DNA from 3 places in the Brevibacillus sp. GCM10020057 genome. Region 1 is predicted to be linked to each of the others. Evidence: riboswitches for the same ligand, from Rfam matches in the RefSeq annotation. Region 1 holds a riboswitch; each other region holds the start of a gene.
What was found. Region 1 has a riboswitch for thiamine pyrophosphate ahead of thiC (phosphomethylpyrimidine synthase ThiC). Riboswitches for the same ligand answer to the same signal wherever they lie in the genome.

Region 1 (10,414 bases):
GAAGGCGGATCGGGCTTTTATCACAGAGTTGGCGAAGCGGATGAAAAAGGTGCCGGGAGAAAAAGTCATTGCCCTGTCAGCAGGCGGGTTTGACTGGCCGGAAGCGGGCGGGGGGGAGGTCGCCGCCCTGACGGAGAAACAGGCGTCAGAGCTGGCGAACTCGAGCCTGGAGATGCCCAGAAGGGACAACGCGAGCGGGAGCCTGCACTTTCAGTACCTCGATGCAGACAACCGCAAGCACACAGTTTGGTACGCAGATGATACGACGCTCCAGACATGGGCAAATCTCGTCCGGGAAGAAGGCTACCGCAAGATTGCCCTCTGGCGGCTTGGCGATCTGGGCAAAGGCAGCGTGCGGTTCATGAACGAATAAAAAATGAGCAAAAAAGGGGCGTCTTCAAGGCAAAAGTCGACTTGTAAGACGTCCCTTTTTCGCGTTATCCGCTCTTGTCACCGGCTAGTAGTACAAACTTTCCGTAAGCAAGCATTTCTCACAGGTGCGGGCGAGCAGGCCCTCGCGGAACGAATGCGCGCAGTTTTGCTGCAGCAGGAGCAGCTGGCGCTGATGCTCCAAAATGGCCTTTTGCAGGCGCAAAATTTCCTCGCGCAGCCGGATTGCTTCCTCCATGCGGCACTCCTCCCTTTGCCGAAAAGTGGGATGTTACAAATACAGGCGGTTTCCCTCCGAACGAAACTGTTCGGCTTTTTCCTTCATGCCTTCCTTGAGTGCTTCCGCGTCGGTCAGTTGCTTCTCTTGCGCGTATGCCCGGATATCCTGGGTGATTTTCATGCTGCAAAACTTCGGTCCGCACATGGAGCAAAAATGCGCCGACTTCGCTCCTTCTGACGGCAGTGTCTCATCGTGGTACTCGCGGGCGCGCTCCGGATCGAGGGAGAGGTTGAACTGGTCGGTCCAGCGAAATTCAAAACGTGCCTTGGACAAGGCATCGTCGCGCTCTCTTGCGCGCGGGTGGCCTTTTGCCAGGTCAGCGGCGTGGGCTGCGATTTTATAGGCGATCAGTCCATTCCGGACATCCTCCTTGTTCGGCAGGCCGAGATGCTCCTTGGGCGTCACATAGCAAAGCATGGCGGTGCCGAACCAGCCGATCATGGCGGCTCCGATGGCTGACGTGATGTGGTCGTAGCCGGGCGCGATGTCTGTCGTCAGCGGCCCCAGCGTATAGAAAGGCGCTTCGTGGCAGATGGTCAGCTGCTTATCCATGTTCTCTCTGATCTGGTGCATCGGAACGTGACCTGGTCCTTCGATCATGACCTGAACATCGTAGCTCCAGGCGATTTTTGTCAGCTCGCCCAGCGTCGTCAGCTCGGCAAACTGCGCTTCGTCATTCGCGTCAGCGATCGACCCCGGCCGCAAGCCATCTCCCAACGAGACGGCGATGTCATACTGCTGCAAGATTTCGCAAATTTCTTCAAAGTGCGTGTACAAAAAGTTTTCCTCGTGATGGGCGAGGCACCAGGCGGCCATGATGGAACCGCCCCGGGAGACGATGCCAGTCACGCGCCTTGCCGTGAGCGGGATGTATCGCAGCAGCACGCCGGCATGGATGGTGAAGTAATCCACCCCTTGCTCCGCTTGCTCGATCAGGGTGTCCCGGTAGATTTCCCAGGTCAGATCCTCTGCCTTTCCGTTCACCTTTTCCAGCGCCTGATAGATCGGGACAGTCCCGATGGGGACGGGGCTGTTGCGCAAGATCCATTCGCGCGTCGTATGAATGTGCGGCCCCGTGGACAAATCCATGATCGTATCGGCACCCCAGCGGGCAGCCCGGATCATTTTTTCCACTTCCTCTCCGATGGAGGAGGAGACGGCAGATGTCCCGATGTTGGCATTGACCTTGACGTGGAAGGAGCGGCCGATAATCATCGGCTCACTTTCCGGATGGTTGATGTTGGCCGGAATAATGGCGCGGCCCTGTGCGACTTCTTCCCGCACGAATTCGGGGGAGACCCCTTCCCGCAGCGCGACGAATTCCATTTCCGGGGTTACGATCCCACGTCTCGCGTAGTGCAGCTGAGTTACGGCCCGGCCTTCCCTGGCGCGCAGCGGTCGTTGTCCCGCCTTGGGAAATACAGGGTACTGTCGGGCGGCAGCCCCGCCTTTGAGCCCGTCGTCCAATGGCTGCACGGGACGTCCCTCGTACGCTTCCGTATCCTGCCGCGCTGCAATCCATGGCGCGCGCAGCGACGGGAGCCCTTTTTGCAGGTCGGGGACAAAATGTGGATCTGTGTACGGGCCGCTGGTGTCGTAGACGCGCAGCGGCGGATTCGGAACTTCGCCGTGCGTACCTTTCGACGGATGCAGAGCAATTTCTCTCATCGGCACCTGGATGTCAGGCGTGCTCCCCGGCAAATAAACTTTGCGGCTGCCGGGGAACGGCTCGACGGGTGAAAGAGTGAGTGGGGAGTTGCTGGTTTTGGACATAAGAAAACCTCCTTGTCATGGTTGCACAGTGCGTGAACCTTGCGGGGAGGCGAAAGAATCCTCGCGCTACGAAAAAGCGCCGCATGGGAGCATGCGACGCCAGACGCGAGAGAAGGACGAATACGGGTACCCTAAAGAATACGCAGTATTGATCCTGCCGTATATGACAATTCCTCCGCTGGCATTACCCAGTTCAGGTTCAACGGTCGACAGCAGAACAGCCGTCCTCTCAGCCTGGTTTTCCCAAGCTCCCGTGCTCATTTTCATTTTGCTTGACAGCAACAGCATACCGATTTCCATTTCCTTTTTCAAGCAAAAGTTTGACAGAAAGATTGTAGGCGTGCAACACATTTTCCCCCTTCCTATAGTCGTGAACCGGGCTAAAACTGTTTCTGTAGACCCACTCGAACATCGTCTGTTACGATGAGGGTCGGATATGGCAGACAACAGGAAGCGTTCTTTTTTCTATCTGCGAATGTTCGACAACTGGGATTTTTGAGGTGATGGCTTGTGGATGTGTACGCGAATATGAAGCAAGGGGAACGTGGAGCATGGGTCAGTATTATTGCCTATGTATTCTGCTCGGCGTTGAAAATAGGAATCGCCGTCCTGGCTGGCTCCGAAGCGTTGATGGCAGACGGTTTGAACAACTCGACGGATGTCATCGCCTCTGTCGCCGTCTTGATCGGGTTGCGCATTTCCCGAAAGCCGCCGGACAAGGACCACCCGTACGGTCATTTTCGGGCAGAGACGATCTCTGCGCTTATCGCGTCTTTTATCATGCTGTTCGTGGGGATACAGGTGGTGACGGATGCGGTTCCGTCTCTCTTTCATCCGGTTCATGCGGCTGTGGACATGCTGGCGGGGTGGACGGCGCTCTTTACGTCTGCTCTCATGTACGGCGTCTACCTCTACAACAGGTCGCTGGCAAAGAAGACGAACAGCCAGGCGCTGATGGCGGCAGCGGCAGACAATCGCTCGGACGCGTTGGTCAGCATCGGGACATTCGCCGGGGTGGCGGGCGCACAGTTTCAATTGCATTGGCTGGACCCGCTGGCGGCATTCGTCGTCGGGCTGATGATCCTGAAGACCGCCTGGGATATATTCCGGGAGTCGACGCATCGGCTGACGGACGGCTTTGACCAGGACCTGCTGCAGCAGCTGCGCGGCACCATCTCCGGGATCGCCGGGGTGGAAGAAATCAGCGACATCAAGGCCCGCTACCACGGCAGCAGCGTGCTCGTGGATGTCGTCATCCACGTCGATCCGGAGCTGAACGTCGTCGAGAGCCACACCATCACCGAGAAAATCGAAGAGCGGATGAAAAGGGTACACAAAATCAATACGGTGCATATTCACATTGAGCCGATCAAGAAAGCGATACAGCGATAACAAAAAACCTGTCCGGGGCATGGACAGGTTTTTTCTGTCGCAGTATGGGAAAGCAGGCATTTCCAATGCATCTCGCCCGAGTGGCAGCCTTTCCTGGCTTAGCCTGTCGTTTTTTTGCGGCGCAGCGCCTTGGTCGTGGTCCCGTGGCCAGAGCCGCCTGCCTCCTGCCTTGCAGGGACCGTTTCTTTCGCGCTGTCGGGCGCAACTGATCGTTTGCGGGCCGGCTTTTTCCTGGCTGGCTCTGGCTTTGGCGTCGGCTCGGCTTCCAGCTTGACTGGCCCCGTGCTGCTGCCTGCCGTTGCGGCGAGGCTTTCCTTCAAGGCCTGCATCAGGTCGATCACGTTCGCCCTGGGTGCTGCTGGCGATGTGGCGATCTCCTGTCCTTCCAGCTTTTTCTCGATCAATGCCTGCAGCTCGGACCGGTACTCGTCCGTGTATTTGCCCGGATCAAAAGGCACTGTCATGTTGTTGATCAGCTCGGTCGCCATTTTTAGCTCATTTTCCGCGAGCGCGATATTCGCTTCGGGAAGGGCAGGCACCTGGCTTACCGGACGGACTTCATCCGGATAGTAAATCGTTTCCAGCATGATACAATGCTCGTACAGGCGCACGACAGCCAGGCTCTGGCGGTTGCGCATCGTGACCTTGGCCACTGCGATTTTGCCTGTTTGCTCCATGGCCGAGCGCAGCAGGGCGTACGCTTTGTCGCCAGTCTCGTGCGGAGAGAGGAAATAGCTTTTGTCAAAATAAATCGGGTCAATATCTTTCAAGTCGACGAATTCGAGGATTTCGATGGCGCGCCGGGTATCTGGCGTGATCTCCTCCAGATCGCTGTCGTCGATGATGACGAAGCGGCCTTTCTCGTATTCGTACCCGCGGACGATCTCGCTGGCATCGATTTCGCGGTTGCAATGGGGACACATCTTGGCGTATTTGATCGGGGTATGACAGTCTTTGTGCAGCTGACGAAACCGAATGTCGCGCTCCTGTGTCGCCGTGAACATGCGTACAGGGATATTGACCAGTCCGAAGCTGATCGAGCCTTTCCAAACCGTTTGCATCTCAAACCTCCCGTCTGCGTCTCCTGAAAGTAGTATTCGCCTGCAAGACGCGGGAGAGGGAAGGGAATTGCAGGCATCCGCCAGCTTGTGAATGGGAATGCGTGCAGCCAGCCGCAGTTGCAGGCTGGCTCGGTGCGATTACTGTCCGTGCTTGACGATGTCCGACTGGTCGGCGGCAGACTGCATTTGCCTTGCTCGATCTGCGCCCTCACCGGTGCGGTCTGCGATGGATTGGGCTTTCGATGCTTCCAGCTTCTGTTTGGACGGCTGCTTTTCGGCCAAGATCAGCACACTCCTTTTCGGGCGAAGGTTCACTTGCAGGCTGGCTGCCAAGTTGCACGGCAGCCCTGTGTCCTATTTTGCCCGAAGACAAAAAAAATACCCCATCGCCCAAGGGCGACGAGGCAGCCGTTCAACTCCTCCCGCGTGGGGAGAGATGGCACGGAATGCTCCTATCAGACACGCCGTGCGCCAAAGTGAACGCCTTTCAATTATGGGAGAGGAGAAACCGGAGGAAGAGCTTATGGGGAAACGTAAGTCTTCTCCGCGGTTGTCAGCGACACCGTTGCGTCGCTATCCATAGTCATTTCCCATTTGTTTGCCACTTATACATCCCTGCCAGCATAATTTTACCACTTGCAATTTTACGCCCTTTGGCAGTTGTGATAGTATGAAATCATTCTCTGCATACGAGTACATCAATCATTGACAGGTGAATCAGAATGCGGGTCATCGCAGGTGAACACAAAGGGCGTAGGCTTACGGCTGTACCCGGAAAAGGGACGCGGCCTACGACAGACAAAGTGAAGGAATCGATCTTTAACATGATCGGACCGTATTTCGACGGAGGATGGGCATTGGATCTTTACGCCGGCACGGGTGGCCTGGGAATCGAGGCGTTGAGCAGGGGGGCAGAGCGGGCCGTTTTTGTGGAGCGCGACCCCAAGGCGTTTGCCGTCGTCCGGCAAAACGTCTCCCTGTGCAGGCTGGAGAGCAGTGCGGAGTTGCTGCGCATGGAGGCGGACCGGGCGATCAGGTCGCTTGCGGCGCGCAAGCAAGCGTTTGATCTGGTATTTCTCGACCCGCCGTACGCTCATCAGAAAATTGCCGAAGAAATCCGGTTGTTTCAAGAGTTGGGACTGCTTGCGGACGGCGCGTGGATCGTCGCGGAGCACGATGCCGAGGTCGAGCTGCCGGAAGAGATCGGCCGGTGCGTGAAAGACCGTTTTGCCAAATATGGAGATACCGCAGTATCCCTGTATTATTTCGAGCAAGAAAACGCAGGGTCGCTGCCCGAGGAAGGATGAAGTGACATGACCATTGCGGTATGTTCTGGAAGTTTTGACCCTGTTACATACGGCCATCTCGATATTATTTCGCGTGGTGCGAAAGTATTCGACAAGGTAATCGTCGCCGTCTTGATCAATGCCAAAAAGAAATCGTTGTTCAGTGTGGAAGAGCGCGTGGAGCTTTTGCGGCAGGTGACAGCCGGAATGGACAACGTGGAAGTGGATTCGTTCGACGGCCTGCTCATCGATTACATGAAAAAGCGCAACGCCCAGGTAATCATCCGGGGGCTGCGCGCCGTTTCCGATTTTGAATACGAGATGCAGGTCGCGTCGATTAACAAAAAGCTGAACGAGAACGTGGAAACGTTTTTCATGATGACCAGCAATCAGTATTCGTACTTGAGTTCCAGCATCGTGAAGGAAGTGGCCAGCTACAAGGCCAGCGTGAAAGACCTCGTTCCTTTGGTCGTCGAGCAGGCGCTGATGGCCAAGCTGCACGGCGAAGGCTAGCGGGTACGCCCTCTGCGCAGCCGGTTGACAAGTCCGCTTGCCAGAAGCAAGAAGGCAGCGACTCCCAGCGCGAGCAGGCTGGAGTGCCAGAACGCTTCCCACCACCCGAATACGGGGATGCCCAAGCTGGAGGGCAGAAAGACCGGGAGACTTTTTCCCGAGAACCATGCCGATGTGCGAAGCGGCTCCCAGACGATAAAGGTCAGGACGGCGGCGAGCAAGGCGTGGGCGGCGCGAGCGAGCAAATAGGGCGCGACGCGGATATCCGTCTCGCTCAAAATGCTGGCGACCTGTGCGTGGACGCTAAGTCCGCCCCAGGACAGGACAGCGCTCGCGATCGCGGCCTTCCAGACCATCGATACGCCATCTGGCACGACGCTGGCCGCTTGGGCGCCCAGGGTCACCTCGAACAATCCGGCGACGATCGCCTGGGAAAATGCGGGCGGAAAGCCGAAGGGAACGAGAAAGATGGACAGCAGCGTGCTGAAGATGTGCGTGAGCTGGATGGCGGAAAAGAGTTGAATGAACACGGAAAACACAATGATGAATCCGCCGATCATGAACAGGGTGTTCAGCGCGGATTGGACGGAGTCGCCCATCAGCTTGCCGAACGGCCGGGCATCCTGCAGGCGAGCCCGATGCATCGCTTGCAGCGCGCGCAGCGGCAGAGGCAGGCGGGTCCTCTCCAGCGGCTTGCTGACGGTTGCGAAAGGCGCGTGAAAGCGGTAGAGGAAGCCGATGATGAGCGCGGAGCAGTAATGGGTCAGCGCGAGGATCAGCCCCATCTGCTCACTGTGGAAAAAACCGATCGCTACGGCTCCCATCACGAACAGCGGGTCGCCCGTGGTCGTAAACGATACGAGACGCTCGCCTTCTGCTTGTGTCACACTGCCTTGCTCGCGCAGCCGGGTCGTCAATTTGGCAGCGACGGGATAACCGGATGAAAACCCCATGGCGAGGATAAAGCCGCCGGTGCCAGGCACATTGAACAGGGGACGCATCAACGGCTCCAGCAAAACGCCGACGAAGTGGACAACGCCAAGGCCCATCAAAATTTCCGAGAGGACGATAAATGGCAAGGTAGAGGGAAACACCACTTCCCACCAAATTTTCAATCCGCGGACGGCGGCTTCGAAAGACATTTGCGAATGGGCGACCAACGTAAGGACGAGGGCGATAGTCGACAAGGCGAACAACAGGGTAAGCGTCGGAGAGTGGCGTGACATGGATTCCTCCTGAGCGGAATACAAGAATAGTACATGTCTACGTCACGTGCCGACAAACTATGCTCGGACATCTGTCTCCAGATGTGAAAGGATCGACGAGTCCCCACATACGCTAAGGTACAGGGGGAATGTGATGATGGCAGCGAAACGCAGGCCGGTGGTAGGAGTTGCCCTTGGCTCGGGAGGAGCCAGAGGGTTCGCGCACATCGGCGTCCTCAAAGCATTGGAGGCCCACGGGATCGAAGTGGATATGCTCGCAGGCAGCAGCATGGGCAGCCTCATTGCCGCCGTCTATGCAAACGGAATCGAGCCCCAGATGATGGGCAAGCTCGCACAAAACCTGAAACGCAAGCACTGGCTGGATTTGACCGTCCCCGGCCTTGGCTTCGTGGCAGGGGAAAAGATCAAACAACTGATCCGGCTGCTCACGCATGGCAAGCGGATCGAACAATTGAGCAAGCCGCTCGCGATTGTGGCGACTGACATCGAAACGGGGGAGAGGGTCGTCTTTCGCGACGGGCCGATCGACCAGGCAGTGCGGGCGAGCATTTCCATCCCCGGCATTTTCGTCCCGGAGAAAGTGGACGGACGCCTGTTAGTCGACGGGGGAGTGATCGACCGTGTGCCGGTGACCGTCGTCCGTGAGATGGGAGCGGATATCGTGATCGCGGTCGATGTCGCGCAGGTGGACACGCCGATGAAGGTAGCGACGATATTCGATGTCATCGCACAGACGATTGATGTCATGGAGCGGGAAATTTTGCGGCACAGGATGCTGGCTGCCGATCACGTAATTCGGCCGGATGTTGGACATTATAGCAGTATTGCATACACGGGCGTCGAGGAAATCATCGAGCTGGGCGAGAAGGCCGGGAGGGAGCACGCGCAGCGTATCCAGGAATTGATCGAAAATTGGGAGGCAGTAGAATGAGTGAGGATCGGCTAAACTCCAGGCAGAGAAAAGCGAGAAGTGCCAAAGGCGCAAGCTGGGTGCTTGCTCTGGCATCCGTTGCGCTGGGCCTCTCCTTTTTTGTACCGACGAATTACTACATCACCAGACCGGGCTCCGCAATCGAGCTGGCGCCGATGATTGAAGTGGAAGGCGGGAAAAAGGACGAAACCGGTTCCTTCATGTTGACCACTGTGCGCATGGGAGAGGCAAATCTGGCGTGGTACGTGTACGCCAAAGTGTCGCCGGATGCCGAGCTGATGGAAAAAGAGCTGGTAGTCAGCCAAGGCGAGAGCAACGAAGACTTCGTGCGCCGCGAGCAAGCCGTCATGGACAATTCGCAAAAACTTGCGGAAGCAGTGGCCTTCAGGCTCGCCGGCTACGACGTGAAGGTGGAAAAGCAGGGCGTATGGGTGATGGGCACCATTGACGGATTCCCGGCCAAAAAAGAATTGAAAATCGGAGACGTCATCACCTCGGTGGACGGGGTGCCCACGCCGGAAACGAAGGATCTCTTGCAACTGCTCTCCACGAAAAAAGCGGGAGATACGGTCTCGCTTACGTATTTGCGAGATGGACAAGAAGCCAAAACGGTGTTAACCTTGGTACCACTGCCTGAATCCAAATCAGTCGGAATCGGCGTTCGCCCGGATGACAAGCAAAATATCGTGATCCCGAAAAAGGTCAATATCGCCTCCCAGGGAATCGGCGGACCGTCGGCTGGGTTGATGATGACCCTGGAAATCTACGACCAGTTAAAAACGGACACCGACTTGACGAAGGGCTACAAAATTGCCGGAACGGGGACGATCTCACTGGACGGAACTGTCGGGCGAATCGGCGGCATCAGCCACAAGGTCGTGGCTGCGGACAAGGCAGGGGCGGATATTTTCTTCGCGCCGCAGGACACGCCAGGGGCTGACTCCAACTACGAGGAGGCTTTGGCTACCGCCAAGCGCATCGGCACCAAAATGCGCGTCGTCCCGGTCAAAAACGTAAAGGACGCGATTGCCTATCTGAATGAACAACCGAAGAAACCGTCCTGACGAACAAAGGTGTCAAGGGAAAATGGTTGACAAAGTTTTGGGCAAGGTCTATAATCATCCTTGTTGTGCATGAGGTGAACGCTATGAATATCAAGTTGACAGAGTTAGAGCATCGAAAGGGAGAGCCGTTGCCGTTTCAGCTGACGCTCGATGCGTCCGAGCTGAAAAATCGCCACGACGAGATCAGGGGCATTACTCCGGTTGAAGCGGAAGGCGAGGCCGTACAGTTGGGCAATCTCTACTATGTAAAAGGCCGGTTGGAAGCGGACGTGAATTTTGTCTGTGCCCGCTGTCTCAAACCTTTTACGCATCATGCGACCGTTCCGTTTTCCGAAACCTTTGCACATGAAAAAGATCCGATTCTTCAAGAGGATGAGGACAGTGACATTCTTCCGCTGGAGGGTGACGAGATCGAGCTGGACTCGTTGCTTCAGGAAGATTTTCTGCTCGCCATGCCGACTTTCCCGTTGTGCGAGGAAGATTGCAAGGGCCTGTGCC
Region 2 (10,414 bases), 300 kb from region 1:
GAAGCGCTGCCGCAAGTCGAAGTCTGCCGTATGAACGTCAACACGGCACCGCAGATCGCCGCCCAGTGGGAGATTCAGAGCGTGCCCGCACTGCTGCTGTTTTGTGCAGGTGAACTGCGCGAACGCCACTTTGCCATGCAGTCTGCGGGCTTTCTCTTTGAGCGGTTAAAAGGATTGCACTAGACATACACCTATTTCCTTCGCGCGGCATAAAAAAGAGTGAGACAGATTTGCGAAGGAGGAGGCGTATGCAGATTCATGTAGTGGAACGTGGCCAATCGCTGTCTGGCATCGCCGAAACATACGGGACGACTGCAGCGGAAATTGCGAGGGCCAACGAGCTGCCCGATCCTGCGAACCTTGTCATCGGACAGGCGCTGGTGATTCCGATTGAGGGCAGCTTTTACTGGGTGCGGCAAGGGGATACGCTGTACACGATCGGGCAGCGGTACAACATCAGTGCGGCAGAGCTGGCACGCGTGAACGGCATTTCCCAATACCGCCCCTTGCAGGTCGGACAAAAGCTGTACATTCCGCCGCGGCCGAGGCGAGCAGCTGATTTTAATGCGTATGCGGAGCCGCGGCGGCAGGTTTCCCAAGCGTTGGAGGACGACGTGCGCAGAGCGGCACCGCATTTGACATATCTGGCGCCGTTCAGCTTTCGCATCAGGCGCGACGGGACGTTGGCGCGGCCGCCGCTGAACAATTTTCCGGCGATCGCACGCGATAACCAGGTCGTGATGATGCTGGTCGTGACCAATCTGGAAGGCGACCAGTTCAGCACGGAGCTGGGCGGGCTGGTCCTAAACGATATGGATTTGCAAAACAAGGTACTCGATTCGGTCTTTGCTACGGCGCGAGAGTTGGGAATGGGGGACATCCACTTCGACATGGAGGCATTGCCCCCGTCGGATCGCGAGGCGTATGTCCGCTTTTTGCGCAGAGCCAAGCAGCGGGCACAGGCGGCCGGGATGATGATGTCCGTCGCACTTGCACCCAAGACGAGCGCGCAGCAGCAAGGAAGATGGTACACCGCCCACGACTATCGGGCGATCGGAGAAATTGCGGATTTTGTCGTCATCATGACGTATGAATGGGGGTACAGCGGAGGACCCCCGATGGCTGTCTCCCCAATCGGTCCCGTACGCAGAGTGCTTCAGTACGCCCTGACGGAAATGCCGGCGGAAAAAATCTTGATGGGGCAAAATTTGTACGGCTACGACTGGACGCTGCCTTTCGAGCCGGGGACGACGGCCAAGGCATTAAGTCCGCAGGCAGCAATCGCCCTGGCAGCGGAGCATCAAGTCGCTATCCAGTACGACTACCGGGCGCAAGCTCCCTTTTTTGAATACACGGACGATCAGGGGAGGCGGCACCAGGTCTGGTTCGAGGACGCCCGTTCCATCCAGGCCAAATTTGACCTCGTCAAGCGGCTCGGGCTGCGCGGCGTGAGCTACTGGAAGCTCGGGCTGCCGTTTCCGCAAAACTGGCTGCTCATCGAAAACAACTTTCGCGTACGCAAGCGTGCGTGAGGACAAAAAGGCGTGCAATCCGGCCGGGCTGCACGCCTTTTTTACGAAAGCGGGTCAAAAGTGCATGGCAGACTCGTCTCTCCAGTACAGCCGCAGCGTTTTCTTCCCCGCCGCAAACGTGGTATGATGGGAAAAAGAACTTGGAAGCGTCTGCGCCGGGAGGAGGGAAGAAGATGGGGGAATGCAAGCTGGATCACAGTGCGGAGGATGTGCAGAAAAAGCTGGCCGAGCAAGCGCCGTTTTTGCCGCAGCAGCAGGCAGAACAACTGCGCGCATGGCTGAAAGTCGAACGATCCCAGGAAGAACTGAACGAACTGTTTCACCTTTTGAAAAAATACGACCTGGCGACACAAGAGGAGCGCAAAGAGCGGGAAGCGAAAATGGCGCTGCTGTTGGGATAAAGCCGCTGGCAAACTGCTCGCCCTCGCTGGTTGGCTGCTGTTTTTTGAGCGGTTCTCTGCGCTGGCATAGCATATAGAAAGTGCGATTGGCTACCTGCAAAAAGGTAAGCGCTTCGCGTACATACGGCAACAGTTCGTTGGTTTCTTCACGTGTAAAATACTTATTGGACAAGGAGATCACCTCCAGTACCTATTCAACCCGCAACCTACAGCGGGAGAAAATGCCGGTTGCAAAGGCAACAGCTTTTGCATCGCGGAGCAAGGAGTCATGAAAATATGAAAGACAGATTGTACTATCAGGATGCCTACGTGCAGACGTTTACGGCAGACGTGGTCAAGCGGGGGACGGAAGCGGACGGAACTCCGTTTGTCGTGCTTGGCCAGACGGCGTTTTACCCGACAGGCGGCGGGCAGCCTTGTGATCTAGGGGTGCTCGGCGACGTAGCAGTCATCGATGTGGAGGAAGTCGAGGGAGAAATTCGACATCGGCTGGCGGCTACCTTGCCAGAAGACGTCGGAACGGTTGCTGGCCGGATCGACTGGGAGCGGCGGTTCGACCATATGCAGCAGCATGCGGGCCAGCATATTTTGTCCGCGGCTTTTCTGGAGGTCGCAGGGGCGGAGACCGTCGCTTTCCATTTGGGAAAAGAGCGTGTCACCATCGACGTGCGGCTCGATGAGCTGACGACTGTGGTGTGGGAGGCCGTCGAACTGCGCGCCAATCAGGTCGTGCTGGAAAACCGCCCGATTGAAGCCCGCTTCGTCGATGACGAGGAACTCGCGACGCTGCCGCTGAAAAAGCAGCCGACTGTGACGGAAAACATACGTGTGGTCATCATTCCGGAATACGACTACAACCCGTGCGGCGGGACACATCCGGCACGCACCGGCGAGGTCGGCATGATCAAAATTCTCGGCTGGGAACGCCATCGGGGCAACATCCGGCTGGAGTTCATCTGCGGCTGGCGCGCCCTGCGCGATTACAGCCGGAAGCAGGCGGCAGTGCGGGAAGCGGCCAGGCTGCTTATGACTGGCGATGCCGAACTCGTCGCCCAGACTGAGCGGCTCGTGGCCGAACGCGATGCGCTCAAGCAGAGTTTGCAGGAAAAAGAGAGGCTGCTGCTCGAAGGCGAAGTCCGCCAGCAGCTCGCACAAGCGGAGCGACTCGGAGCTTGCCGTCTGCTGCAGCTGACGTTTGCAGACCGTTCGATTCAACAGCTTCAGCAGTTTTCCCAGCAAGCTGTCGCGCAGGCGCCTGACGTTATCTGCCTGCTGGCCGCGACCGGCGAAAAGCTGCAGCTCGTGTTTGCCCGCGGACCTGAAGTGAGCGTCGCCGTCAATCAGTTGATGAAGGAGACGCTTCCCCTGATCGAAGGAAAAGGCGGCGGGAATCCGGCGATGGCACAGGGCGGCGGCCAGCCTGTTCGCCCTGCGGAAGAAGTGCTGGCACACGCAAGAGAGCAGCTGGAAGCCGCGCTGGCGCAAGGAAGCAAGTAACGAAAGTCAACGAGGAGGAACGAAACGCATGTGGAATCCGGGAGATATCGTGCGTGTATCGCAAAAAACGGGCGAGTACATCGCAGAAGTCGTGGAGGGGGGCGACGCCAAGGTGCTCGTCAAAGTGCTGGCGGTCACCAGGTTTCCTACCCAGGGGGATTTGCACACCTCCTTTGAAGTGGACGTGCCGCTGTTTCACCAGCGCCCTGCCTTGTCTTACCAGGAGAAGTTTTACGCCGCGGGCAACGCCTTGATGCGCTATAACGGTTCCATACCGGACTACAAGGAATCCGTCCGGTCAGCTATGGAGCGAGAGATGGAAAAAATGCGCAAAATGTCCAAATGGGCACAGCGCTGCCTGGTCGAGCTGGAGGCATTGTACAAGGAAACCTTTACAAATCCGAAGTAGAGTGGTACTGTAAATCACGGAACAACAACCGAATAGACGACTACCAAGCGGGAGCCGAGCATCGTCGGCTGAGATTGTAACGAGTGTGTTACTGACCGTTGAACCTGAACTGGGTCATGCCAGCGGAGGAAGAGGTATAACGTATCGTTATGAACCAAACCATCCACGGCGGATGGTTTTTTTACTATCTGCAGGATGTGTGGAATGACGGCTTCTTCTATTTATTGCTGGCAAGAGTCCAGCGGCAGGAGAAGTCGTTTTTTTGTGCAGACTCGCCAATGGCTCGAAGCTGCCAAGTTATCTGCATAGATGGGAGGAATACGATGGTCGTTGTGCTGAACGGAAAAAAAGTCGAGCTGGCCGAAGAAATCCGTACGGTTCGCGCCCTGCTCGCGTCCTATCAGCTGCAGGAGAAGATCGTCGTCGTGGAGCAAAACGGCGACATCATCGACCGCAGCCGTTATGAAGATGCACCGATTGCAGATGGGGACCGGATCGAAATCGTTCATTTTGTCGGAGGAGGATGAATCAACATGGATACATGGAAAATAGGACCTTACGAGTTTCGCTCCCGCTTGCTCTTGGGCACGGGAAAATTTGCTGATTTAGAGACGCAAGGAAAGGCGGTGGATGCTTCGCAAGCCGAGATTTTGACGTTTGCCATTCGCCGGCTGAATTTGGAAAATCCGCACGAGCCCAACTTTTTGGAACAGCTCGATTTGAAAAAGTACACCTTGCTGCCGAACACCGCAGGGGCGTACACGGCGGAAGAAGCGGTGCGCATTGCCCGTCTCGCGAAAGCATCCGGGCTCTGCGACATGATCAAGGTAGAGGTCATCGGCGATCCGAAGACGCTGCTGCCTGATCCGATCGGCACGCTGGAAGCTTCCCGCATACTGGTAGAAGAAGGCTTCATCGTACTGACCTACACCAACGACGATCCGATCCTTGCACGCCGCCTGCAGGAAGTCGGCGTGCATGCGGTTATGCCGGGTGCATCGCCGATCGGTTCCGGACAAGGGATCATCAACGAGAACAATTTGCGCTTCATCATCGAGGACGCGAAATTGCCGGTCATTGTCGATGCGGGCATCGGTTCACCAGCGGACTGCGCGAAGGCGATGGAGCTGGGCGCAGACGGCGTTCTGTTAAATACGGCGGTCGCGCTCGCCGACAACCCGGTGCTCATGGCCGAAGCGATGCGACTGGGGGTAGAAGCAGGCCGCAAAGGATTCCTCGCCGGGCGCATCCCGAAAAAACGGTACGCTTCTGCGAGCAGCCCGACAGAAGGAATGATCGAGTAACGTGGAGCGCCTTGCAGCAGCAATGGAGTCGATCGCCAAGGGTCAGGATGAATTGTTTGCGTTGCTGGCCAAGCTGGTCGCGTGTCCGACAGTCAGCCCCCCTGCACGAAACAGTGGGCAAGCACAGGACTTGATCGCACAGGAACTCGAGCAGATGGGCTTTGCGGTAGATCGCTGGCCCGTCTTTCCCGGAGATGACAACGTTGTCGGCCGATTGCCAGGTACGGCGTCCGGCAGAGCCAACAGCCTGATCATCAACGGCCATATCGACGTAGCCGAAGTCGGGGACGCCGGGGGCTGGACGTATCCGCCGTTCGCGTTGACGAAAGGCAGCGACGGACGCTGGTACGGCCGCGGAGTTGCCGATATGAAGGGCGGACTTGCCGCTAGCCTGTTTGCCATCCGAAAGCTTCGCGAGCACGGTGTCGAGCTGAGCGGCGATCTTTTGTTCCAGTCCGTAATTGGCGAGGAAGCGGGAGAGGCCGGGACGCTGACTGCCATCGAGCGAGGGCATCGCGCCGATTACGCCGTCGTCGTCGATACGAGCAACCTGCACATGCAGGGGCAGGGCGGCGTCATTACCGGATGGATTACCATCGAGAGCAAGACGACGCTGCACGACGGCATGCGGGCGAAGACGATCCACGCTGGCGGCCGCGTCCACGGCGCATCGGCGATTGAAAAGATGATGAAAGTGATCGCTTCGCTGCAGGAGCTGGAGCGTCACTGGGCGGTGATGAAGGTGTATCCGGGCTTTCCGCCAGGCACCAGCACGATCAATCCGGCCGTCATCGAAGGCGGACGGCACGCGGCTTTTCTCGCGGACAAATGCGCCCTGTGGATCACGGTCCACTTTTACCCGAACGAATCGTACGAAGACATCATCCGCGAGATCGAAGACCACGTGGGGAGAACGGCGGAGGCAGACATCTGGCTGCGCGACAATCCGCCGACATTCCGCTGGGGAGGGCGCTCCATGATCGAGGAGCGCGGAGAAATCTTCCCGTCGCTGGAGCTGGACACCGCTCACCCCGGCCTCGTGACTTTGCAACGCGCCTACGAACAGCAGCTGCGGCAGTCACCTGTCATCGACATTTCGCCAACCGTGACGGATGTCGGCTGGTTCGCCCATGCGGGGATTCCCGCCGTGCTGTTCGGTCCCGGTGAGCTGAAGCATGCCCATGCTGTTGACGAGTCAATCGATCCGGAGCAGTTGGTTCAATTCGCCCAGGTCATGGCACGATTTATCGCGGACTGGTGCCAAACGGAAAAAGCAGGAGAGGAGTGAAGACGGCATGGCAGCGTTTACCGACCGTCTGTGGAAGAGCGTGGCTCCCATCTGGGAACGTACGCATCAACACCCGTTTGTAACCGGACTCGGGGATGGCAGCTTGCCAGTAGAATCCTTCCAGTTTTATATGAAGCAGGACTATGTGTATTTGATCGATTACGCCAAAATGTTTGCAATCGCCAGCACGAAGGCGTACGACCTGGAGACGAGCGCCAGGTTTGCCGGCTTGCAGGAAGCGACGCTGAACGGGGAGATGGAACTGCACCGGCAGTACGCGGAGCGATTCGGGATTTCCCGCGCAGAGCTGGAGGCGACCGAGCCGTCCTTTGTGCTGCTCGCCTACACCAGCTACATGCTGAAGGTCGCGCATCAAGGCTCGCTCGCCGAGCTGGTCAGCGCACTGCTGCCATGCATGTGGAGCTACTGGGAGATCGGCAAGAAACTAGCACAGGTAGAAGGGGCGCTGGACCATGAGCTTTACGGCGAATGGGTGCGCACGTACAGCTCGGAAGAATTCGGCGAGCTGGCCACATGGCTGATCGGCGTGATGAACAGGCTGGCGGAAGGGAAAAATGAGGAAGAACTCTCCCGTCTGGAAGAGCATTTCGTGACCACATCCCGCATGGAGTATTTGTTCTGGGATATGGCGTATAGAAAGGAACTTTGGCCGTGCTAGACAAACTGGCTTTTTCCGGTGTCCGCTTTTCCTACGGAGACCAACCGATTTTGCAGCATTTTGACCTGCGCGTCAAGCAGGGCGAGTTCATCAGCCTGATCGGACCGAGCGGGATCGGCAAAAGCACGTTGTTTCAGCTGATCGCGGGCCTTTTGCAGCCGCAGGCCGGAGCCATTCTCGTCGACGGGTCGCCTGTAGAAAACCGGCTGGGAATGGTAGGCTACATGCCGCAGCGGGATGCCTTGCTGCCGTGGCGTACCGTCGTGGAAAACGCGGCGCTGCCACTCGAGATCAAGGGTGTTCCCAAAAAAGAAGCCCGGGAAACCGTGCGCTCACAGCTTCCTCGCTACGGCCTTGCCGAATGGGCTGAGGCATATCCAGGCCAGCTGTCTGGCGGAATGCGGCAGCGCGTCTCGTTTTTGCGGGCGTTGCTCTCCGGCACGGACATCATGCTGCTGGATGAGCCGTTCAGCGCCCTGGACGGAATCACCCGGATGGAAATGCAGGAGTGGCTGATGGCAATGTGGCAGGAGACCGGGAGCACGATGCTGATGATTACCCACGACATCGACGAAGCCATCCTGCTGGCTGATCGCGTCATCGTCCTTACCGGGCGGCCCATCGAACAGCCGGTGGAGCTGAAGGTAGACATGGAGCGGCCGCGAACGACAGCGTCTCGCAATCGGGCGCAGTTTCAGGCTTTGCGGGAGCAGGTGTGGGGGCTGCTGCGGCAAAATGTCGTGACTTTGCCGCGCCAGGAAGCAGCCGCCAGGACGGCAGGGGGGGATGCGTAATGGGTCAGTGGAATCGCGGCGTCTGGTTCGTAGTATCCATCGCGCTCTTTCTGATCGTCTGGGAAGCGGTCTGCCGCCTTTTGCATGTGCCTCCGTTTATTTTGCCGCCGCCCAGTACGGTCGTCGCGGCCTTGTGGGAGCTGCGCGCGACTTTGCTGGGACTGCACTTGTGGGTGACGCTGAAGGAAGTGCTGCTCGGGCTTGGCGTCTCCATCCTGTTCGGCATTCTGCTGGCGTTTGCGATGAACATGAGCCGCATCGTGGAGCGGCTGTTCTACCCGTACATCGTCATTTCCCAGACGATCCCGATTATCGCGCTGTCACCGGTCTTTATTTTGTGGTTCGGCTACGACCTGACCGGAAAAATTGCCATCACCATTCTTTTTACCTTTTTCCCGATCGTCGTCAATACGTACGACGGTCTGCGTTCGACGGATAAAGAAATGCTGCAGCTGCTGAGGACGATGGGCGCCAACCGCTGGCAAATCTTTGCCAAACTGCAGCTGCCGTCCAGCTTGCCGCATTTTTTCAGCGGCTTGAAAGTCGCTGCAACCTACAGTGTGGCGGGAGCGACCATCGGGGAGTGGCTCGGTTCGAGCGAAGGACTCGGCTATTTTGGCCGCCGCGCTTCCGGCAATTTTCAGGCGCCGGCACTCTTCGCCTCTGTGCTGCTGCTTTCCGTGCTGGGGATGCTCATGTTTTGGCTGGTCGGTCGCGTCGAGAGGCATTTCGCCCCACACAAACGAGCGAACAAACAAACATCGAAGGAACAATAGGGGGGACGTACCCATGAAATCGATACAAAAATGGAGCAAAACCGTTGTGGCCCTGCTTCTGAGCGCGGGACTGGCCGCATGCGGAAACCAATCAGGAGGCCAGCAGGCGGCACCGGATGCCAATCATGCGAAAGAACCGACAGAGCTTACCGTCGCCTTGGACTGGTATCCGAACGCAGTGCACTCCTTCCTGTACGCGGCTGAAGAGCAAGGCTACTTCAAAGAGGAAAACCTGAAAGTGAACTTGCAGATGCCGTCGGACAGCAATGATCCGTTGAAAATGGCAGCCGCCGGCAAGGTAGACCTGGCGATCAGTTACCAGACCCAAGTGGTGCAGGCCCGTTCAGAAGGTATTCCGGTCGTATCCGTAGCGGCTTTGGTACGCCACCCGCTCAACGTCATCATGACCCGCAAGGACAGCGGCATTGATACGCCGCAGAAGCTGGCAGGGAAAAATGTCGGGTATCCATCCGTGCCGCTGGATGAGTCGATCGTGCGCAATGTGGTCAAGGAAGCAGGAGGCGATGACTCCGGCATTTCGTTTACCGACATCGGCTTTGACATCGTACCGGCCTTGACCGGGAAAAAGGTCGATGCCGTCGTGGGCGGTTACAAAAACCATGAGCAGCTGATTCTCGAGAAAAACGGCGTGCCGGTCAACGCTTTCTCTCCGACCGACTTCGGCGTGCCGGACTTCTATGAGCTGGTCTTGACGACGAGTGACGACACGCTGGGCAAAAAGCAGCAGGCGATCGAAGCCTTCCTGCGGGCTGCAGCCAAAGGTCAGGAGTACGTCAAGGCTAACAAGGCGAAAGCGCTCGATCTTCTCTTGAGCAAGCAGGCGAATGAATTCCCGCTGGACAAAGACGTCGAAACGAAGAGCCTGGATATTTTGCTCCCGCTGATGGACGCAGGAGACAAGCCATTCGGCAGCCAGGCGGCAGAATCGTGGCAGACGTTGATTGACTGGATGAAAAAAGAACAGTTGATCACCCAGGATGTCAAGGTGGACGAGGTTATGCGCGACCTGGCGAAATAACAAAGAAAGCAACGGCAGTCCGAAGCGCGTGAGCTTGTCCCGGACGACCGTTGCTTTTTCATTTTTAATCAGTATGTACGGCTGCACCTGCGGTCGAACGAGCAGGCAGTTCTCCGGCCATGTCCCGCACACGTGTATCACTCTTTCGACCGAGTCCCTTTTCCTTTATAATGAAAGAGCAAAAGCTGGTGTAAGGAGAAGAAGGCATGAGCGACAAACGGGAAAGCGGCAACAAGCTTGTCATATGGGGCTTTATCGGCACCATTTTGGCATGCGCGTTGTCCATGGTTGTGTTTATTTACGTCATGCGACATTGATTGGACATAGCTGCACAAAAAAAGAAGGCCCGGAGTGAACTGCACCCCGATGGTTGGGCATATCCAACAGCCGGAGGTGCGGTTTCTTTTTTGTGCGAGCAGGCCGCGGGGCTACGGGGAGACGCTCTTGATCCTGCGCGTAATCTCCTCGACGGTTAGCTGATTCAACTCCGGGAAGCCGGTGCCTTCCAGGGCGATGGTCTTGCCTTGCTGGAGAGGGTACACGCCTTGCCAAATTCCCGTTGTACTGTACAGCCCGTCCCCTGCGACCCGATGGAGAAACAGGACGTAACTGCCCTCGGCGAGCGGCCCTGGGTAAGTCAGGTTCAAAGGGCTTCGCGCATCAGGCAGCGGCTCTACGCCTGTGCTGACCAGTTT
Region 3 (8,448 bases), on a different contig from region 1:
ATCGGGCTGGGCCGTGCAAACAGCATGAAGCCGAGTCCTGCCAGGCCGAAGAACCAGATTTTGGTCGACAGGACCGAGACGATGCGCCCGCCGTCCAGCGGCGAGACGGGCAGCAGGTTGAACAGGTTGGTCAAGGCCCCAAGGTAAATGACCAGCGCCCAGAATGGATCATGCGTCCACCAATAGAGCGGCAGCGCGGGCAGGAAGGCGATCGTCCCGGCGAGTGGGCCGCCGTAGGCGAGGTACGCTTCCGTACTGGCGTCTCTGGGCGTGTCCTTCATGGAGATGAAGGCGCCGGCGAACGGGATAAAGACGGCAGGAGATGTGGCGATTCCTTTGCGTTTGGCGGCGATCAAATGCCCCATCTCATGGACGAAGATCAGATAGACGAGTGCAAGGGCGAATTTCCAGCCGTAAAAGACAGCGTACGCCCACAAGCTGATGACCATGGAAAGCAAGGTCGCACCGAATTTGGAAAACTTCAGAATACCCAGAAGCCATTTCAGGTTGGTCAGCAAAAAGGCACCGATGGCCAAGAGGACCGAACGGCTTTTATTCATTCCAGGTTCCTCCCATACGTCATGGCGGTCATTGATTTATACGGCGATCCCCGGAAAAAGTTTCCTGACAGGGGAAGCCTCCGGGCTAGTCTTCCAGGCGGGGATTGGAAAAGGAAAAGCCGTATTCGCCAAAAGCGGGATTGTAGGTCAAATGGCCGCCGTCGAAGTACCAAAAATCGGTCGGGCGTATGACGAAGCGCAGCCCTTCCACGTCAAAGACGGCATCGCCTTCCGCAAGCGCGTCCTTTTCGATGGCGTAGAACATGCCGCCGGTGCCGGGGCCGCTCGTCCGAACGTACAGGCGCAGGACATCGCCCGGCTGAAATTCGGCGTAGCGGCGATAGGCGAGAGCGAATGCGGGTTCGATCTGTAACGTGATACTCATGGGTATGCTCCTCTCTTCTTATTAACGCCCATTGTACCACAAACGAAAAGCCCATCCGGCAGTGAAGCGGTGCCGAATGGGCTGCTGCGAAGGCGGCGTCAATCCTTGCCTTTGCTCACGTCATGGGTCGGATGCATAAAGCGGGCGCCGTCTGGCTGTTCGTCCTCCAGCAGTTCCCGGTTTTCGTACGTGTTCCAGCCGATGTCGTTCGTCGGATGCACCCACTGGTCTCCGGCCATGATGGCGGGATCGGTCTGCGTGCTCCAGTTGTTGAGCGGCGACTGTGGCGAATTGTACTGGCTGTCTCCGATCACGACGCCAAATCCGTTGACGAACGGCTTCTGGATCGAGCGGGAAGAATGCTTGAAATCCGGCGCGCTGATTTGATGCGGCAGCGTGCCGTCGATCGAGATGTCGTCGGTTTCCTTCTTTTCCTGTTTGTCATTGTCCATCCATAGGACCTCCTTTGTGGGCAGGCTTCCCTCGTTTTAAGATGCTGCAAGCGCATCCCCCTTATACCAGTGCGGCTGCCCATTTGCCGGGGAGCACCATCAGGAAAAACCGCCGGGTCCCATAGGATCGGCGGCTTGGTCTGTTTTGCGGGTCTAACGGTTTTCTTTTAACCGCTCTTGTGGTTCACTATTAATGGAGCCGTCAGATCGGACAGCTTCGGACTGGGCTTTGGGCCCGCGGATTTCGGCGGTTTTTCCAAAGTCTTTTGCCTTGTTACGTACCATGTCATTCCCTCCTCTTTGATGTCGGATGGAGTTAGTATGACCAACCGCCGGCCATTGAATGAGGGCATTATAAGGAACAGGAAAGGAATGGAACACAGATGGCGAAAAAGCAGCAACGCAAGCCGCAGCGCACGTCTTCGGAGAGTGCGGGGGCCACTGAGGTCAAAAGCGGGATTAGCCTGAAGGAAATGCTGAATGAAAGCGCGCTTGGCAAATTGAAGCAGCTGGAAAAAGATATGAAAGCGGAAAGCGAGCGGCAGGCGCAGGAAGCGGCGGAGAAGAAACGGCGCGAGCAGGAAGAGCGGGAAAAGAACAAAAGCTTTGCCGAACTGCTCGAGGAATACGACAAAAAAGGCAAAGGAAAGTACAGCTGATGCGTGATGGACGGCAGAACGAGAGGCCGGATACGTCCAAAAACGGCATGATGAAAAGGCGCGAGCTGAGTGTCAGGGACGAGTCGGTCAAGCAGCGCGGACGCGCGGTCGTAAACAGGCTGGGCAAAAAGGATGTGCCGAAGGAGTGATTTTTTTTCCTTCCCTCCCATATAGCTAGGAGAGGGAAAGGAGGGAGATCATGGGGACAATCCTGCTCCTGATCAGTCTCCTCTGTGTGGCCGTGGGCACCTGGAAGCTGATCGGCATTTACAAGACAGGCAAGGCAGACAGCAAGCCTGTTTGGTGGACGGTTGCGAGCGCTGGTATTGTGCTGTTTTTTCTGTTGAAGCTGATGACGGATACGTTTCCGACGTAAGCAGGCACCTGCAGCTGTAGCTGGCGGGTGCCTGTTTTTTACTTTTCATGCCTGCCCGGCAGCGTCCCCGGCACTTCTTTTCACGAGTCCAGCGCTGGGATGCCATTTACGGAAGGGGCCAGGGAGTGGTAAAACATCTGTAGATGCAAAAGGAGGAGACACCATGAAATATCGCCAGCTCGGGAAAGACGGCCCCATGATCTCGGTGATCGGCTTTGGCTCGTGGGCGATCGGCGGAGCCAACTGGGAGATGTCCTGGGGAGAGCAGGACGACCGGGTGTCGATGGAAAGTGTACGCGCTGCGCTTGATGCCGGGATCACCTTTTTTGATACCGCTCCCGTCTACGGTCTGGGACATGCCGAGGAGCTGATCGGCAAGGCGCTGGGGAAGGACCGCCAGAGGGTCGTGCTGGCGACCAAGTGCGGGTACTTGTGGGACGAGGAGCGCCGCCTTGTCAAAAACGGCACGTACGCTTCCATCATGCGGGAAGCAGAAGCCTCCCTGCGCCGGCTGGGAACCGATACGATTGATTTGTACCAGATGCACTATCCCGATACGGACGCGCAGGCTCCTGCGGAAGAAACGATGCGGGCGATGGAGCGGCTCGTCCAGGACGGAAAGGTGCGCTATATCGGACTGTGCAATTACAACATTCCGCTGCTCGAACAGTCGCTTGCCGTCCGCCATGTGGACTCGCTGCAGCCGCCGTACTCCATCCTGGTGCCGCAGGCGGAGCGGGAGCTTTTGCCTTTCTGCCTGGAGCGTGGCATCGGGGTCGTAGCGTACAGCCCGCTCGCTTCCGGACTGTTGTCGGGCAAGTATACGTACGGCTCCACGTTTGCGGAAACGGACTGGCGCTCCCGCCACAAGGCGTATACGGGCGAGGCGCTGAAACGAAACATCGACCGGGTTGAGAAATTGAAGAGCATCGCCGCTCGTCTGGACATCACCGTCGCCCAGCTCGCGATTGCCTATGTGCTGGCGCATCCGGCGTTGACCAGCGCGATCGTCGGCGCGCGGAGGCCCGATCATGTCGAAAGCATCCTGCCTGCTGCCGACGTGGAGCTGGACCAGGAGACGCTGGCAGAGATACGCGCTGTCGCGGCGAGATCGTGAAGAAAGCTGCCTTGCGAAGCGTGTCGAAAAAATGGCTTCTGTATCGAAAAAATTTTATTTAAGTCGCAATTTGTCATGTTTTGACGGATTGTACTTTCCGCCGTTTAGCCGTGATAAGATAAGGAAAAAATGACGTTCCTGGGAGGGGAGCCATGAACCAAGCGATCCGTTTTGATTACTCCAATGCTCTTGCTTTTGTCAAACCACATGAATGGGAGCTGCTCGCTCCGGCGATTGGACAAGCGCATGAGATGCTGCACAGGAAAACAGGACCAGGCAGAGAGTTTCTCGGGTGGGTAGACTTGCCCGAACTGTACGATCGTGCCGAGTACCAGCGGATTCGGACAGCGGCAGCACGTATTCAGTCTGATTCAGATGTGCTTTTGGTGATTGGAATCGGAGGTTCATATCTGGGGGCAAAAGCCGTACTGGACATTTTGGGGCACAGCTTCTACAATCTGCTGCCCAAATCCAAACGGCGCACCCCGGAAATTTATTTTGTAGGCAACAACATCAGCCCGGTCTACGTTTCGCACTTGATGGACGTGCTGGAGGACAAGGAAGTGTCGATCAACGTCATTTCCAAATCCGGGACAACTACAGAGCCGGCAATTGCTTTTCGACTGTTCCGCGACTGGCTGGTTCGCAAGTACGGGCGAGAAGGCGCGAGGAAACGCATCTACGTCACGACAGACCGGGCGCGGGGGGCGCTGAAAAGGCTCGCGGATGAAGAAGGATATGAGACTTTCGTCATCCCGGACGACGTGGGGGGTCGATACTCGGTGCTGACTCCCGTGGGACTTTTGCCGATCGCAGTCAGCGGGGCGGATCTGGACGCGCTCATGCAGGGTGCGGCAGATGCCCGGCGGCGCTACATGCAGCAGGATCTGGCGGAAAACGAGTGCTACCAGTATGCGGCGATTCGCAACGTCTTGTACCGAAAAGGCAAGACGGTCGAGCTTCTGGTCAGCTACGAGCCGCAATTCCGCTACTTCTCGGAATGGTGGAAGCAGCTTTTCGGCGAATCGGAAGGCAAGGACGGAAAAGGTATTTTTCCGGCGTCCGCCGAGTTTTCGACCGACTTGCACTCGCTTGGCCAGTACATACAGGATGGCATGCGGCAATTGTTTGAGACTGTCATCTCGGTGAGAACGCCGTCTGTGGACGTAACCGTGCAGGAAGACCCGGCCGATGTGGACGGATTGAATTTTCTGACGGGCAAGCAGATGGGTTTTGTCAATAAAAAGGCTTTTGAAGGAACGGTATTGGCCCATGTGGATGGCGGCGTCCCGAACCTTCTGGTGGAAATTCCCAAGGCGACAGCCTACCATCTGGGCGCCCTGATCTACTTCTTTGAAAAGGCGTGCGGGATCAGCGGCTATTTACTCGGCGTCAATCCGTTCGACCAGCCGGGAGTAGAAGCGTACAAGGAGAACATGTTTGCCTTGCTGGGCAAGCCAGGCTACGAACGGCAGAAAGCGGAACTGGAGGCCAGATTGAAAGAGAACAAGACGTATTTGACCGTCGAAGAGACGGCAGAGTATCTCGAACTGCCGGTGACGTTCATTTTGGAAAAGATCAAGGAAGGACGAATCCGGGCGTTGCACGACGGCAACGAGTACATCATCAACAAGCATCAGTTCCAGCACCATCTGGAGGAGTTGCGCAGGCTGCGGGAGTATGAGGAAACAGCCCGCCATGAGACCGTACCGGAAAGCTACGACGTGAAAGACGAGGACTGATTCCCGTTCATTCATCCTTCGGGCGAGGCCCGTACCAAGGTTTTTTTGCTTGCCAGACGCTCCGAACGAGGACTATACTTGTCAATGAAAATGACATAACAAGAAAGCAACTTGGGGAGTCCTTCATGCGGGGCTGAGAGGATGGCAGCGACGACCATCGACCCATTGCACCTGATCCGGATCATGCCGGCGCAGGGAAGTGGTTGCGAGCCAGCAGCGCTTTTGTCTTTGGTCATATGCGTATGAGCCCACCGTTTCCTGCGAGGAAGCGGCGGGCTTTTTCATTTCTGCGCTTCAAGTAAGTTTTCGCATCCGGTGAGGGAGAGAAGGAGAGAGAACGATGAGTGATTGTCTGGTTGTGGGCGGAGGTATCATTGGGCTTAGTTTGGCGTATGAGCTGTCGCGGCGGGGGATGGCCGTCACGCTGGTCGAGCAGGGAGAGTGGGGCGGTCAGGCATCTTCGGCTGCGGCCGGGATGCTGGCTCCGCTGAAAGAATTCGCATCGCCGGGCCCGATGGTGGACCTTGGGATGGAATCGCTGCGCCTGTATCCGCAATGGGCGCAGGAGCTGGAGGAGGTCACGGCGGGAGATGTACAGCTAAGTCTGGAGGGGCTCGTCACCGTCGCCCTCGATGAGCAGGAAAGCGAGGAACTGCGGGCAAAGTACCTGTGGCAAAAAGAAGCGGGTCACGATGTCCACTGGGTGAACGGTAAAGAGCTGCGGGAAGTGGAGCCGCTTTTGACCGAACGCGCGGTGGCAGGCATCTACTCGCCAGGGGAAGGGCATATCAACAACAGGCTGTTGCTGCGCTCCCTCGTCACGGCTTGCCGCTTGCAGGGAGTGACGCTGCTTTCGGGCTGCGTCGTCAGCGGCATCGCGGCAGAAGGCGGGCGCGTCGTCGGCGTCGAGACGTCGTCCGGGCCGATCCGCGCAGGGCACACGGTAATCGCCTCCGGTGCGTGGGCGGGCATCATGATGAAAATGCTCGATGTCGCCATTCCGGTGCGGCCGGTGCGCGGGCAGATTGCAGCCGTCTCCTCTGAGGGCATCCCGCTGCGGACGGTCATTTTCGGCAAGTCCGGTTACATTACGCCGAAAAAGGACGGCAAGATCGTCATCGGCGCGACAGAGGACGAGAGCGGCTTCCAGCGCGAAGTCACCCTGGCCGGTCTTGCCAGCATTTTTCAGGGAGTGATGCCGTACGTACCGGCCTTGCATGCGGCAGCGTTTCTGGAAGCGTGGGGAGGACTGCGCCCCGCAACCGCCGACGGAAGGCCGCTGCTCGGTCCTGTTCCGGGCTGGGAAGGACTCTCGCTTGCCGGGGGACATTTCCGCAACGGAATCTTGCTGTCGCCGGTCACTGCCAAGCGAATGGCCGATTATCTGGAAAGCGGCGAGAGCGGCCAGATCGCACCGTTCCTGCCCAGCCGCTTCCTGTCTTGACCCTGTCTGCGGCGGATGATTGAGAAAATGGGCTAGTCACACATGCAAAGCGGAACACCTCCCCATAGGCTTTTGTATATGGTAGTAAAGAAACACCAGAAGGGGAGGAGTTTCCATGCAGTCTGAGGAGGAGAAAAACCTTTATCAGATCGACGGGCAGACCGTCAGCCTGATCAAGGATATTCGCCATAATGTGCACAACGTCATCAAGGATCATCTCGAGAAAAAAGTACGCATTGAAGCGATCGACGGGCAAATATTTGAAGGTGTGATAGTCGACTACGACGACCAGAACGTGTATGTCGAAGTCGAAGATCCGGACGCAGAGATAGATGATCTGGAGGTAGAGGAGGTCGCCAGCCGCCAGCCATACGGGGGAGACTGGGGAGGAGGCTATCCCGGGTGGAATCCGTACGGCGGCCCTAGTCCATATGGCGATATTAGCCCGTTTTCCGGAGGGACTCCCTACCAGGGCTTCGGACCGTTTGGCAGCAGCAGCTATCCCTACGGGCAGATGAATCCGTACGGGCCATTTGGGGCAGGGCCGTTCGGGAGCAGCAGTAACCCGTATGGACAGTTCGGTCCCTTTGGGAGCAGCAGCGCGCCGGGCTATCCCCAGCAAAATGAGAATGCGCCGTTCAGCCAGGTCAGTCCGTACACCGATCACAACTACCCGACGCAGGTGAGCCCGTTTGGCGGGCAAAATCCGTACTTCTCGCCGTTTCCGCCATTTTCGCCGTTCCCGCAGCCGATGCCGTGCATTCCTTTCTTTCCGCCGCCACCGCCACCACCGCCGCCTGTGGGACCGCAAGCAGCCGTCATCATCCCGCCCAGAAGGAGACGCCGCCCGTGCCGGAGAGGACGCAAAATCATCCCGCTGGCGCTGTTTACGCTGCTCACCATCGCTTTGCTCTAAACCCCATCGACAGCAAGTCTTCCGCGAGCCTTTGCACGGTGCGAAAGACTTGCTGTTTTTTTGCGCGATCGGGTGCAAGCTGTGAGTACAACCGGCTGATTTGTCGCACACTACAATCAGAATCTGGAAAGGCAGGGATAGGCGATGAGGCCGATAAAAAGCAGCTTGCCGGGCACCCGAGGGACGTTCGGCTATTTTCGTGCAGCACTCCAGCCGTACTTCACCCTGGCGAATTGGGATTATGAGCAAGGCTATTTTGACCGCGCGCTGGATGACCGGAACATGGTGTATCTGCGCTTGCCGATCAAAGTGCTGCAGGGCGAACTGGACAGCCCGGATGCGTGGATTGAGCTGGGAGAGCCTTTTGTGCTGCGGCATGTGTACCAGACGGGGGTGGAAGAGGACATCGGCTATTACGAGCCGCTCGCTTCCTCTGCGATGAACCAGTTTCAGGAGCCGCTGGACAAGGATGCCGAGGTAGACGAGCGCTGGCTGCGCAAGGCGGAAGCGATTGTCAAAGAGCTGGAGAATCGACTGGTGTAAGGGCGGGGTGTCTAACAAGTCCCGAAAGCAAGGAGAACCGATGGAACGGCTGATTGTCCTTGCATACTGTTCCGCAGTAGTCGTTTGATTACGCAAAAAATCGCCCATTCTGAGTTGGTGGTGTGGTAACTTCCATATCTACAGGATGTGGCGATTTTTTGTGCCTATTTTTCACATTCCATAAAAACGGGGCGCCCAGCAGTCAGTTTACGCTGACTTTCTGGACAGCCCCTTATTGTTTGGGGAGAACAATT

Region 2: linked by a shared signal. The riboswitch ahead of thiS (sulfur carrier protein ThiS) and the one ahead of thiC (phosphomethylpyrimidine synthase ThiC) in region 1 are both predicted to bind thiamine pyrophosphate.
Region 3: linked by a shared signal. The riboswitch ahead of thiO (glycine oxidase ThiO) and the one ahead of thiC (phosphomethylpyrimidine synthase ThiC) in region 1 are both predicted to bind thiamine pyrophosphate.

The regions. Positions count from the first base shown of each region.
Region 1 covers NZ_JBHUJW010000043.1:281,612-292,025, forward strand. Annotated here, with positions in the region: gene ACFSO0_RS15000 (glycosyl hydrolase family 18 protein) at 1-373, shown strand, start outside; gene ACFSO0_RS15005 (hypothetical protein) at 458-628, opposite strand; gene thiC (phosphomethylpyrimidine synthase ThiC) at 662-2,443, opposite strand; TPP riboswitch at 2,596-2,708, opposite strand; gene ACFSO0_RS15015 (cation diffusion facilitator family transporter) at 2,954-3,835, shown strand; gene ku (non-homologous end joining protein Ku) at 3,934-4,896, opposite strand; gene ACFSO0_RS15025 (hypothetical protein) at 5,035-5,178, opposite strand; gene rsmD (16S rRNA (guanine(966)-N(2))-methyltransferase RsmD) at 5,619-6,203, shown strand; gene coaD (pantetheine-phosphate adenylyltransferase) at 6,210-6,695, shown strand; gene ylbJ (sporulation integral membrane protein YlbJ) at 6,692-7,921, opposite strand; gene ACFSO0_RS15045 (patatin-like phospholipase family protein) at 8,058-8,852, shown strand; gene ACFSO0_RS15050 (SepM family pheromone-processing serine protease) at 8,849-9,916, shown strand; gene ACFSO0_RS15055 (YceD family protein) at 10,000-10,414, shown strand, end outside.
Region 2 covers NZ_JBHUJW010000043.1:581,900-592,313, forward strand. Annotated here, with positions in the region: gene ACFSO0_RS16515 (thioredoxin family protein) at 1-183, shown strand, start outside; gene ACFSO0_RS16520 (glycoside hydrolase family 18 protein) at 249-1,532, shown strand; gene ACFSO0_RS16525 (hypothetical protein) at 1,706-1,933, shown strand; gene ACFSO0_RS16530 (alanyl-tRNA editing protein) at 2,210-3,430, shown strand; gene kapB (sporulation phosphorelay system protein KapB) at 3,459-3,839, shown strand; TPP riboswitch at 3,877-3,987, shown strand; gene thiS (sulfur carrier protein ThiS) at 4,163-4,366, shown strand; gene ACFSO0_RS16545 (thiazole synthase) at 4,373-5,143, shown strand; gene ACFSO0_RS16550 (acetylornithine deacetylase) at 5,145-6,431, shown strand; gene tenA (thiaminase II) at 6,439-7,110, shown strand; gene ACFSO0_RS16560 (ABC transporter ATP-binding protein) at 7,104-7,904, shown strand; gene ACFSO0_RS16565 (ABC transporter permease) at 7,904-8,680, shown strand; gene ACFSO0_RS16570 (ABC transporter substrate-binding protein) at 8,694-9,719, shown strand; gene ACFSO0_RS16575 (hypothetical protein) at 10,148-10,414, opposite strand, start outside.
Region 3 covers NZ_JBHUJW010000011.1:68,992-77,439, forward strand. Annotated here, with positions in the region: gene ACFSO0_RS03810 (site-2 protease family protein) at 1-560, opposite strand, end outside; gene ACFSO0_RS03815 (iron-sulfur cluster biosynthesis family protein) at 646-945, opposite strand; gene ACFSO0_RS03820 (DUF3905 domain-containing protein) at 1,044-1,397, opposite strand; gene sspK (small acid-soluble spore protein K) at 1,551-1,682, opposite strand; gene ACFSO0_RS03830 (YqkE family protein) at 1,781-2,056, shown strand; gene ACFSO0_RS03835 (hypothetical protein) at 2,056-2,205, shown strand; gene ACFSO0_RS03840 (hypothetical protein) at 2,256-2,432, shown strand; gene ACFSO0_RS03845 (aldo/keto reductase) at 2,596-3,549, shown strand; partial or broken gene ACFSO0_RS03850 (glucose-6-phosphate isomerase) at 3,702-5,051, shown strand; gene ACFSO0_RS03855 (excisionase family DNA-binding protein) at 5,067-5,291, shown strand; TPP riboswitch at 5,394-5,506, shown strand; gene thiO (glycine oxidase ThiO) at 5,632-6,735, shown strand; gene ACFSO0_RS03865 (LSm family protein) at 6,851-7,651, shown strand; gene ACFSO0_RS03870 (YugN family protein) at 7,796-8,194, shown strand.